2 regions of the Paenibacillus campi genome follow, and region 1 is predicted to be linked to the other one. Evidence: a T-box and tRNA genes for the amino acid it is inferred to sense, from the RefSeq annotation. Region 1 holds a T-box; the other holds one or more tRNA genes.
The links. The T-box of region 1 lies ahead of U1I11_RS20055 (valine--tRNA ligase). A T-box ahead of a tRNA ligase gene usually reads a tRNA of that ligase, here a tRNA-Val.

Region 1 (6,137 bases):
CGGCACTGTAATCGCGATTCGCTAAATACATCCGGCTCTTGCACTGCTCGGCACGCCGACTTAGCACTTCGATCACTTCCGGCTGTTGTACGCTTGTCACGACAGGTACGCCCGGCTTAATAATGCCCGCCTTCTCGGCGGCAATCTGTTCCAGCGTATCGCCAAGAATATCGGTATGGTCATAACCGACATTTGTAATGACCGACACGACCGGATGCACGATATTCGTCACATCCATCCGTCCTCCCAGCCCGGTTTCCCAGACGACGACATCGGGATAACACACTTCGGCATAATACAAAATCGCCAGTGCGGTTGCCACTTCAAACATCGTCGGTGAACCAAGCTCGCTCGCCGCGATCTCCTCTACGAGTGGCTGCAACCGATTGGACAAGCGGAGCAATGCTTCCTCCTCGATATCTTGTCCATTGTACTGAAACCGATTCGTAAACTTTGTAATATAGGGCGATGTGAATGTGCCCACATCGTATCCGCAAGAGAGTAACGCACTTGTCAAAAAAGCGCAAGTGCTGCCTTTGCCATTCGTGCCTGCCACATGGATAAACTTCAAACGACGGTGCGGGTGACCGAGCAGCTCCATCAGCCGCTCAATCCGCTCCAACCCCGGACGAATTCCAAATGGAATCAGTCCATTAATCCATGTCACCGCTTCATCATACGTATGTAGAGGGGCAGTTTGCCCCTCCGCAGAATCATAGGTCATCGTGATCACCTTTAACCTTTCAGTTCGGCAATACGGGCAAGAACCTTGTCGCGTTTGTCGGAATAGTCAGCCTGTTTAGCGCGTTCTTCCTCGATCACTTTAGCCGGTGCTTTGGCTACGAAGCCTGGATTGGATAGCTTTTTGTCAACCCGCTCCACTTCAGCGTTCAGCGTCGCCACCTCTTTTTCGAGACGGGCGATTTCTTGGCTAATGTCCAGCAAACCCGCCAGCGGCAAGTACAGCTCCACGCCGGTTACAACCGCTGACATCGCTTTATCCGGTGCGGCGATATCCAATCCTGCCGCATAGTCGGATGTGTTGCAGAAACGGCGGATATAATGCTCGTTGGCAGAGATCGTATCCATTGTGTGCTGATCGCTTGCTTTAACGAGCAATTCGATCTTTTTGCTCATCGGTACGTTCACTTCGGCACGAATGTTGCGCACGGCACGAATAATGTCGATCAGCAACGTCATTTCTGCTTCAGCCGCTTTGTTGTTCAGTGCTGGATCAAATGTTGGCCATGCGGCAAGTGTAACCGTATCGCCTTCATGCGGCAAATGCTGCCAAATTTCTTCGGAAATAAATGGCATAAACGGATGAATCATACGCATCGTGCGATCCAGTACATACGCGAGCACCGATTGCGTCGTTTTCTTAGCGGCTGCATCGTCGCCATATAACGACAACTTGGCAATCTCAATATACCAGTCACACAGATCGTCCCAAATAAAATTGTACAGCAGACGTCCGGTTTCGCCAAATTCATACGCATCCATCAGACGGGTAATATCGCGTGCCGTCTCGTTCATACGATGCAAAATCCAGCGATCCGCGGTGCTAAGCGAGCCGGACAGATCGATATCGTCAAACGTAAAGCCTTCCATATTCATCAATGCAAAACGGGAGGCATTCCAGATTTTGTTGGCAAAGTTACGCGCCTGCTCTACACGTTCCCAGCGGAAACGCAAATCTTGACCTGGCGTGCTGCCCGTCGACAACATATAACGCATCGCGTCCGCACCGTATTGGTCGATAACGTCAAGCGGATCAACGCCGTTGCCGAGCGATTTGGACATTTTCTGACCATCGGCTGCACGAACAAGGCCGTGGATCAACACATCTTTAAACGGAATTTCATCGGTAAATTCCAGCCCGGTAAAGATCATCCGCGCAACCCAGAAATAAATAATATCATAGCCGGTAACGAGCAGATCAGTCGGGTAATAACGCTGCAAATCTTCCGTTTGATCCGGCCAACCGAGTGTAGAGAACGGCCATAGCGCAGAGCTAAACCATGTATCCAGTACGTCCTCATCTTGACGCAGCGTTTTGCCCGCATGCTCCGGCAACCCGGTCGGGTCTTCGGCGGAAACGATAATTTCGCCGGTTTCATCACAGTACCATGCCGGTATGCGATGTCCCCACCAAAGCTGACGAGAAATACACCAGTCGCGTACATTTTCGATCCAATTCAGATATGTTTTCTCAAACCGATCCGGTACAAAGTTCGTGCCTTTGCCACTGCGCTGCGCTGCGATCGCCTGATCTGCGAGCGGCTTCATTTCTACGAACCACTGGGTGGACAAATACGGCTCGATTACGGCGCCACTGCGCTCGCTATGCCCTACCTGGTGGATATGGTCTTCGATTTTGATCAATACACCTGCTGCTTGCAAATCTTGTACGAGCTGTTTGCGTGCATCAGTGCGATCCATGCCTTCGTATTGGGCAGCATTTTCGTTCATCATACCGCCTTCGTCCATCACTACGATCTGTGGCAGATTATGGCGTTGACCCATCTCAAAGTCATTTGGATCATGCGCAGGGGTAATTTTTACCGCACCACTACCGAAATCACGATCTACATAATCGTCGGCAATGATCGGAATTTCGCGACCGGTAATCGGTAGAACGAGCATTTTGCCGATCATGTCGGTATAGCGCTCATCTTTGGGATGAACCGCAACCGCCGCGTCACCGAGCATCGTTTCTGGACGTGTGGTCGCTACGACAATGGAGCCGCTGCCGTCTTGAAGCGGATATTCCAAATGGTACAGATGACCGTTCACTTCTTTGTACTCTACCTCAATATCAGACAATGCGGTACGTGCTTGCGGGTCCCAGTTAATAATGCGTTTACCGCGATAAATCAGCCCTTTTTCATACAAAGTTACGAATACGTGACGAACGGCTTTGGACAATCCTTCATCCAATGTAAAACGCTCACGAGAATAGTCGAGCGAGAAGCCCATTTTTGCCCATTGCTCATGGATCGTCTGTGCATACGTATCTTTCCATTCCCATACTTTTTCCAGAAACTTCTCGCGTCCAAGATCATGGCGTGTGATGCCTTCGGCGCGCAAGTTTTGTTCTACTTTTGTCTGTGTGGCGATACCTGCATGGTCCGAACCCGGCAGCCAGAGCGCATCATAGCCTTGCATCCGTTTCGTGCGAATCATAATGTCTTGCAATGTACAGTCAAGTGCATGACCGATATGCAGCATCCCGGTTACGTTTGGCGGTGGAATTACAATCGTATATGGCTGCGCGTCCGGGCGCTGACCAGCTTTGAAAAATCCATGTTCCATCCAATAATCGTACCATTTGCGTTCAGCAGATTTAGGGTCATACGTCGTTGGCATCGAAGTTGTTGCCGTGTTGTTCGTCTCTGTCATGCAAATCCCTCCACTCAATTTTACATTATCATCTCGCAAAGCAAGCACCCCTACCATTCGGCGCATAAACTAAAAAAAGCCCTTCGTCTCAAAGGACGAAAGGCATTGCTCTCGTGGTACCACCTTTGTTTCGTCACCTGCTGAAGGGCAGTGCAATCATAGCTTGATCCAAACAGATCGCTATGTGCGTGGTAACGACACTCGAAGGCAGATAACGGCTGCTACCGGTTTATTCTAGCTCCGTGCACGAACGAGTCCATGACTGCTATTCGGACTGTTACGGTATTCAAATAAACGACTTCCGGGCGACTTCGATGTCTCGTATCCTGCAGAACCTTCCAGCGCAACAGTTCCGCTCTCTAAAGGCCGATGACCTCTACTATTCCCGTTCATAGTCTGTATGATTGTATGATTCAATGAAAATATTTCGTTGATTATCATAACTTGTACTTGAATGAAAGTCAATGAAAACGGCTGAATTGCGCTTGATCGAGGGAATGATATAGGAATAGGCTGATCGAATTTTTTGATCATTACAAATTTAGGAAACATCTTGAAATTTTTACATGATATGAATTAGAATGCACGTATAAACAGTGAAAATGAGTTGTTAGAAGAAATAAAGTGCAGGATTCGTATGTTACTGTTGGTCATGTCGCTTTTGGTGTTGCTTCCGATAAGTTTTATGTATGCAGCACCAGTTACGGTGCAGCAAGATACGTACAGCACGGACTCCTCTTTAAGTTCTCCTTCACCTTTCTCGCCGCCAATGATCCAACCCAATGCCGAGTCGTCTTCGTCTAGTTTTACTGCGAATGGTTATCGTTCTGGTAATGAATTGTTGTTTGATTGGCGGTATAATCGGTCTGGGGCTACAATTACATTTGTCGAGGTTACAGCTACGATTCAATACAAAAAGCATAGCTATGATGCAAATTGGACAAATGTCAAAAAAATCACATCTGCATACCGTGGAGGGCAAGGCTCCAGTGAAGAAAATCAAGTCGAATACCGTCCTACCCAAGCAGGGGTTTATCGCGTTAGTTTATCCGGCAAATTTACAACTACGACAAGTACAGGGACAAGCAGTTGTGTGTCCAATGCTGTAAATTATTTTTAAGCTTATATTAACTTTATAGACCTGCTCTTAATTGTTTTTGCAAGAGCAGGTCTATTTTTAAGGAGGACAGATCACGATATGGATGTCAAAAAAATTATAACAGACAGGCAGCACCTCCGATTTGTCATTTTAGAAAAACTATATTGGAAATGGTTTGAAAGTTCACGATCACTGATCGGTACTAAAAAGGAGATTTACGGAAAAGTCCTTACCGATGAACATCTTGCTGTAGCTTATTTACACGAAAAAGGCTTCATCACTATTGATGTGAGTGAAAATCCAACAAATCCAAGAGAAGAAAAACTAATATTAACGATTACAGCTACAGGTATTGATTATGTAGAAGATCATATTTTAAACAGTTGAAATTTTTAATAGCGATAGATGCGATTTCGATTATGATTGTATTACTGCATAATGTTGAAGACATCAACCTATCATTAACGAAATTTGTAACCGGTTTGCTTAACCAGCATCATGCCAATTATATGCAACTGTATTCAACTGAATCAAACAGATGAATATAACCGCGTAAAAACATAAACTTGGCGTCCATTTATGAAAGGAGTCTTTGCACATGACGGATCAAAAATCGTTGATTGTGGAGCGCCAAAAATTGAGATGGATGTTTTTAGAGCAGCTATATTGGAAAAGCTTCGCTACTAGAACGAATATATCTATTCAAGGCACCAAAGAAGAAATATACGCACACCCTGACAGCGAAATGCAAAGAGCGATTACGTACTTGCACGATAAAAAATGGATCGATATTCACGAATTTGACTCTACAGAAGATTTTCCACACGAAATCTCTATTTTTATTACCGCGTTAGGGATGGATGTGGTGGAAGAAACACTGTTGAAACGTGAATCATAATAGGCAAGAAACGACAAATTTGTCTTGAATAGAGATAATACAAAGAGTTCGATCTTGATTACGTTTGCCGATGGCGATTCAGCCCCTATTTCTATACTAAAAACCAGTTCTTTATTGCATAAATAAGAACCGGTTTTTTAGTATAGTTTAGATCACATGTTTGACTCGTCTTTTCCGCAATACATTGTATGGCTGCATGTAGATTGTTCGCGCCATGCGCATTACATGCTTATTTACAATCTCAACGCAGCCGTACTACATAGTAGTCGCGGCAATAATACGGATAAGTTTTAAAACTATACCAACTTCAGCGCCCGTGCTGCCCCCTCCAAATCCGCAGGCCACGGGTCGTCAATACGTAGCGACTCCCCTGTCCACGGATGCACAAAGCCAAGCTGTTCGCCATGCAGTGCCTGACGAGATAACATCCCCGCCTTGCCACCATACAATGTATCACCAATTAACGGATGACCGACATGACTCATATGCACCCGAATCTGATGCGTACGTCCCGTTTCCAGTTGTAAGCTGACCAGGCTGGCGGTTGCAGCAGTACGCAAACATTGCACATGCGTAATTGCCGTTTGTCCACCTGGTGAAACGCGGCGGCGCTGCTTGTGATGGCGATCTTTACCGATCGGCTCGTCGATGATGCGCAGTCGCTCGCTCACTTTGCCGTGCACGAGTGCGATATAGCGGCGCTGGATCGACTTGCTGCGCATTTGTTCATCAAGCAAA
Region 2 (6,137 bases), on a different contig from region 1:
CAAAAGTGTGACACTATCCACCAAAATGAACTGGGTATCTTCTAATCCGGCTGTAGCTACCGTAAAAGGTGCCAATGTAAAAACGGTAGGCGTAGGCACAACTACATTGACTGGTTCGTATCAAGGTCTGTCTGCTACCGTTAAAATAACGGTCAGCGCACAACTGAAAAAGCTGACTGCCTCCCCAAGCTCATTCAAACTGGCAATCGGCACGAATGCGGTCGCTACGCTGACGGCGGAATATGATAGTGGCGATGTGATCAATGTGTCCCCAAGCGCGATCTGGGTTTCGTCGAACTCCGCGGTTGCGACGGTAACATCCGGTCGTATTACAGCTGTAGGCAAAGGTAGCGCGTCGATTAAAGCCGAGTATGGTGGCAAACGAGTGACAATTAACGTATCTGTCAAAGATAAGTTTTAAATCATCGTGCTCTTTTGGCAGGGCTACGTGTTCAGTCTAACAAATGGTGAACGAGCATCACTTCAGCTGTAGTTTGTTGGTAGCAGCACATTGCAGCATAACGTTAGTAGATTGTCTCCATTAAAAATCAGGTTCGAACGTACCTGAATACGTGCATAATCAAGCGATGATGATAAAGACATACACTGAATGTATATGAGACAAGCTACTAGTGACTTGTCTCAAGAAGATGTAAGGTTGCGTTCATCTGAACCCTGCTTGAACCGTGCAGGATTCAGATGAACGCAATCCCTGAATAAATTTGAGACAAGCTACTAGTCGTGGTAGTTTATATGGAATCGGCACCGCCTGTAACATCTTCAGCGATGGGACAGGCGGTTTTTTGTATGCACATCAGGCAAATAGTCGCGAATCTGTATCAACCGATTATTTTCCCGAATGTTTACAAGTTAGATACAAGCGCGAGCCGGAAATGATACATTTGTAGTGTAATCTGTTTACAGAATACAAAGAGCAGCCTAGTATCATCTACCAGAATATAACATTACAAAGGAGACCTGATGATGAAAACGAAAAAATGGATAGCAGCTGCAATGACAGCAGGCTTGGTTATGACAGGATCGGCAGGCGTATATGCCGGCACACAACTGGAAGCGATTAAAGCTTATATGAATTACGGTATCCAAATTGAAGTCGATGGCAAAGCCTACACACCGAAAGGTGCTAACGGCACTGAGCTGGCACCGATTACGTATAATGGTTCTACCTATTTGCCTGTACGCTCACTTGCCGATGCGCTGAATGTACCGGTTAACTATAATGCAGCACAAAGTAAAGTATCGATCGGCAAAGGAAGCACTTCTTCCGGCACAAACACTAGTAGTGGCAACCCTTCTACGGGTAATACAGCTAGCAACGGTGTTAAAGCCGTTTCCTACACGGCAAGCCAAATTCAGCAAATGAAAGAGGCGCGTAGCGACTTCGGCGTACCAAGCTTTGCGACACCGTATGCGCCTACCCAAATCGGCAGCCAGGATCAATTTGTCAAAGTTGCCGCTGCTGACGGCGCAGACAGCGTAAACCTGCTCTACAAGCATATGATCGTATCGGCAGCAGCACGTGACAATAGCGGCGGTGACTTCGGCAAAGGCGGCACCAAAGTACAACTTGCCAATGGTGTAACAGGCACCTATTATGCAGCGACGTCAACAATGAGCGCGTCACTCACCTTCGAGCTAAACGACAACTACTTCACGATCCGCACACTCGATTCTTCGTTGACTAAAGATCAACTCGTGGCGATTGCAGGCTCGGTGAGCAAGTTGTAAAAGGGATCATTGCTAAAACTGAAATGGTCAAATAAACAGTATCTGAAATAGAGCCAATAAATACAAAATAATGAATAATGCTATCTCGACCAAGTTAAATGTTAATTTTGATTGTGTATTGAAATCTTGATCCATACGATCTTAAAACATATTCAACACTCAAATTAATTTCGGTCAAGATAATGCTTTTAGAAAAAGCTGCAAGCAGCAACGTACTTGCAGCTTTTTCTATTCGTTTTTATATCGATATCTGGCTGAGATCGGCATAATATGGTTGTCCAATCATTAGTATTACTTGGACCGAGATTAATTTTTATTTTGACACTGGCTCAAGCTCTTATTGATAAGGATTTCAGCATACAATCAAAATTAACATTTAACTTGGTCTGTGCACTATATCTAACTAACGATCAAAGCAGGTTATTTAGTGCTTGACGTCAATTGTATAATTTGATATATTATATCTTGTTATTGTAATACGACCTGTTAGCTCAGCGGGAGAGCACTATCTTGACAGGGTAGGGGTCAGTGGTTCGATCCCACTACAGGTCATCGCCGAAAGTCCTTGAGGAATCAAGGGCTTTTTTTTATAAAGTAAGCGAGGCTTAGAAAAGAGACGTGATACGAATTGGATGCGAATCCTGTCATCGATCATAGAGTGAATGACCAAATGAGCTTAATTTTACACAGGTTATTTTTATAAATAACAAACGAACAAAACAACGAGGTCGGTAAACTTGCCGGCCTTTTAGCGTGTCTGTATAGCTCAATAAAAGAGCAGGCGTTGCAGCCTTATGCAAGTTCGATTATAGTCATAGGCATGGATAATTTTATATTTCACCAACTGTTGATTTTAGTTTATGATGTATAAGTAACTAAACTAATCTAATTAGGATGGTGAAATATATGGACGTGCGTGAAGAATGGCGAAAAGAACTTGAGGAAAGAAAGCAAGCATTAAAGGAGCAAAAAGACAAACTTGAATCCGAAACCTATAATCTCGAATTCAAATTCAATACATTGACTAAAGCTCATAGGGACAAGTTTGATGAAGGTGTTCTCCATCTTTTTGAAAAAGCGAAGCAGGATTTGGACGTGCAGATTGAAGAACGTAATAATGAAGTCAAACAGATTGAAACCGAATTAACCTTTATAGATATTATTTTAGTTCACCTGTCTGCTGTTAATTAAGTGTTGTAGACGGTCTACTGTTTATTGGAACCGCTATATGTAGCGGTTCTTTTTATGGCTATATAGTTCAACTAGAGCAATAATTCCATGCATATGCATCATGTGGTGCTATGACGTGTACGCCAACTCGTATGCTAGGAGAAGCACTTCATTGTGGAAAGGAATAAAGGGTAAGGAAAGACTGCTAGTGACTTGTCTCAGGAAGATGTAAGGTTACGTCCATCTGAACCCTGCTTGAATCGTGAAGGATTCAGACGAACGCAATCCCTGGATAAATTTGAGACAAGCTACTAGTAGTCTGTCTAAAATGGAAATTGTGTTTGAACGTACCTTAACCGATTCATCATCAAGCAATGGTTAGATCGATAAACCGTAAATGTATTTGATACAAGCTACTAGTGTTTGTGATTTTCAACCACGGAGTGCAATAAAAAGATGTTTTTGCGCAGCCAAATATCCTAATAATATTATCTTTTAAATGACCATTTCAATTCATAACAACATATCGACCACGAGCCTGTTGCTTTGTTCTTTTGCGAACAAAACAACAGGCTCGTTTGCTTGATCACCGATAACAGACCAAAAATATAAAATTCATATAACAAGCATGAATACATTTTTTATGTCAGTTATCCTATTATTCATATGTCTTTCTTTAAATTATGTATAAATCTAAATTTACATAACAAAACTAAATACGTACACCTAAAAAACAGTTATCAGATTTTAGTTATAAAAATAGATTGCTTGTGAGTCACCTTTTTTGTATCATAATACTATAAAGGGTTAATTTTCCAAAAAAACTTTTTTAGATAATAATATACAAAAAATGTAATATAAACTGAATTGCATCCAAATCGATATCAAACATAAAATCCTATTTCATAGGCGTACAGAAAGGGAAAATATGCAGAAATTTAACGGGAAAACCGAGAATTTGCTAACTGGACGTTTATTGGAGCTGCCTAGTACATACATACATGATCACATTTTATATCCGCAATTTCAGTACGAAGTGCAGCATTTGCTAGAGTATTACATAACGATTGAAAAAGTAATGGCAATTGAATACGAACGACTGGGAATGCTCACACCGGAAGCTTTGCAGACTGTTTTGCAAGCGCTTGATCAAATAGACCAAGATTCGCTCGTAGCTGATCCCGGTGAAAATATGACCGATATTTTGTTTGCGATTGAGCGTCATGTTAACAGGCATGTGCCGGAACGTATAGCTGCATGGCATTTGGATCGCAGTCGTAATGATGTACAGGCAACCGCTCAATTAATGTTGGCACGAGACCGCTTGCTTGATTTGATCGCTGATTTATACATATTGGCAGAGCGTATGCAGCCGCTTGCTACAGAGCATGCCTATACGCAAATGCCTGGGTATACGCATTATCAATCGGCACAGCTAATTAGCGTAGGATTTTATTTGGCGGGAATGTCGGAACAGATTATGCAAGTAGCGGAGCGACTTTATCAGCATTGGCAAAGCTTGGATGAATGTCCGTTAGGATCAGGGGCGATGGCGGGGTTGGAATTGCCGTGGGATCGGCAACGTATGGCGCAGATGCTAGGGTTTGAAAAATGTTGTCGCCACGCGTTAACAGGGGTTGCTTCCAAAGATTTTATGCTTTTAATTGGAGCTGAGCTATCTAACGCCAGTGTTACATTTAGCCGATTTATGACTGATTTTATGCATTGGGGAAGTAGTGAATACCGCTTTTTTGATCTTCCGGATCATTTGAGTAGTATTTCTTCGGCTATGCCTCAAAAGAAAAATTTTACTATTTTGGAAAGAATAAGAGGTAAGTTTGCACATATTCCGGCTTATTACATCGATATTGTGATGGGCCAACAACGTACACCTTATACGAATATGGTAGAAACCGCCAAAGAAGGAGGAAGCGGATTTGCTACATTAATCAACACGATGAGCATGGCACTGCAACTGTTAACCTATGTGCTTCCACATATGAAATTTAATGTTGAACATATGCGTGAGCGGTGCAAGGCAGAGTTTTTTGGTGGTTTTTCGCTAGCTAACCAACTTACGTTAATGTTTGCGATTCCTTACCGAACAGCGCAAATTTTGGCAGGACAATATATTACTCGGATGATTGAGCAGCACCGCATGCCGGACGATATCGATGTGGATTATTTACAACATTTATGTACAGCAGCTGGTTATACGGTAATGATCTCACCAGCGATGTTGAAACAATGCTTTTCGGCTGCCGAGGCATTGTTCGCTAAACGTTCCGCAGGCTCTACGCATCCGGAGGAAGTGTTGCAGCTACTGTCCTTACAGCAAAAGGAGCGCAGTTTGCAATGGCAAAAACTCAACATAGCGAAGGAACGAAGCCAAACGTATCTGTTTTGCTGAATCAGGAGGGATGAACAGATGAGCTCATATTTGGAACACAAACATGCAGCCTTGTTAGTAGGAACAGGCAAATCATTTGGTACTTTTGGTGAATTGCTTCAAGGTGTAGGTAGTGATCAACATCATTTTTTGATCACATTGCCGATTAACCGTTATTCACAGGTTACGTTTCGTTCGTTACCGGATGCAACGGAATTGATCGTATCACCGAGTCATCGTTTGAAATCCAAACAGATTGCGCAAAAAATATTAGAACGGTATGGGCTTCCGCCAGGTGGCTGGATTGAAATTGACAGCAATCTTCCGATCGGCAAAGGGCTTGCCAGTTCTTCTGCCGATATTGTCGCTACTGCTCGTGCAGTGGACAGTTGCTTTCAACTGAATCTGTCGCAATCTGAATTGGAAGATTTGATCCGGGAAATTGAACCTACGGACGGAGTAATGTATGAGGGCATCGTTTCCTATTATCACCGTGAAGTCAGGTTGCGTGAATGTCTTGGTCCGGTACCGCCACTTTCCATCGTGAGCATTGATGAAGGGGGGGAGGTGAGCACAGCTGAATTTAACAAAATGTCAATCCGCTTTGAACCGGAAGACCGACTGGAATATGACCATTTGTTAGATCATATTTCACTGGCGCTTAAACAAAATGATCTGCTGACGGTCGGACGCATTTCGACCCGTAGTGCGATATTGAATCAAAAGCTATTACATAAACAACAACTGCATGATGTGCTTGAAATTTGCGATACGGTCAAAGGGCTAGGGATTATTATTACGCATAGTGGCACATGTAGCGGCATTTTGC

Region 2: it encodes a tRNA-Val, which carries the amino acid that the T-box ahead of U1I11_RS20055 (valine--tRNA ligase) is inferred to sense. The anticodon was not compared.

Annotation. Positions count from the first base shown of each region.
Region 1 is NZ_JAXSQZ010000012.1:20,327-26,463, forward strand. Features, by position in the region: gene U1I11_RS20050 (bifunctional folylpolyglutamate synthase/dihydrofolate synthase) at 1-724, opposite strand, end outside; gene U1I11_RS20055 (valine--tRNA ligase) at 736-3,402, opposite strand; T-box leader at 3,491-3,804, opposite strand; gene U1I11_RS20060 (hypothetical protein) at 4,040-4,522, shown strand; gene U1I11_RS20065 (hypothetical protein) at 4,601-4,888, shown strand; gene U1I11_RS20070 (hypothetical protein) at 5,100-5,399, shown strand; gene U1I11_RS20075 (RluA family pseudouridine synthase) at 5,696-6,137, opposite strand, start outside.
Region 2 is NZ_JAXSQZ010000002.1:453,424-459,560, forward strand. Features, by position in the region: gene U1I11_RS07175 (Ig-like domain-containing protein) at 1-421, shown strand, start outside; gene U1I11_RS07180 (stalk domain-containing protein) at 982-1,749, shown strand; tRNA gene U1I11_RS07185 (tRNA-Val) at 2,230-2,301, shown strand; gene U1I11_RS07190 (hypothetical protein) at 2,656-2,940, shown strand; gene U1I11_RS07195 (argininosuccinate lyase) at 3,848-5,329, shown strand; gene U1I11_RS07200 (GHMP family kinase ATP-binding protein) at 5,348-6,137, shown strand, end outside.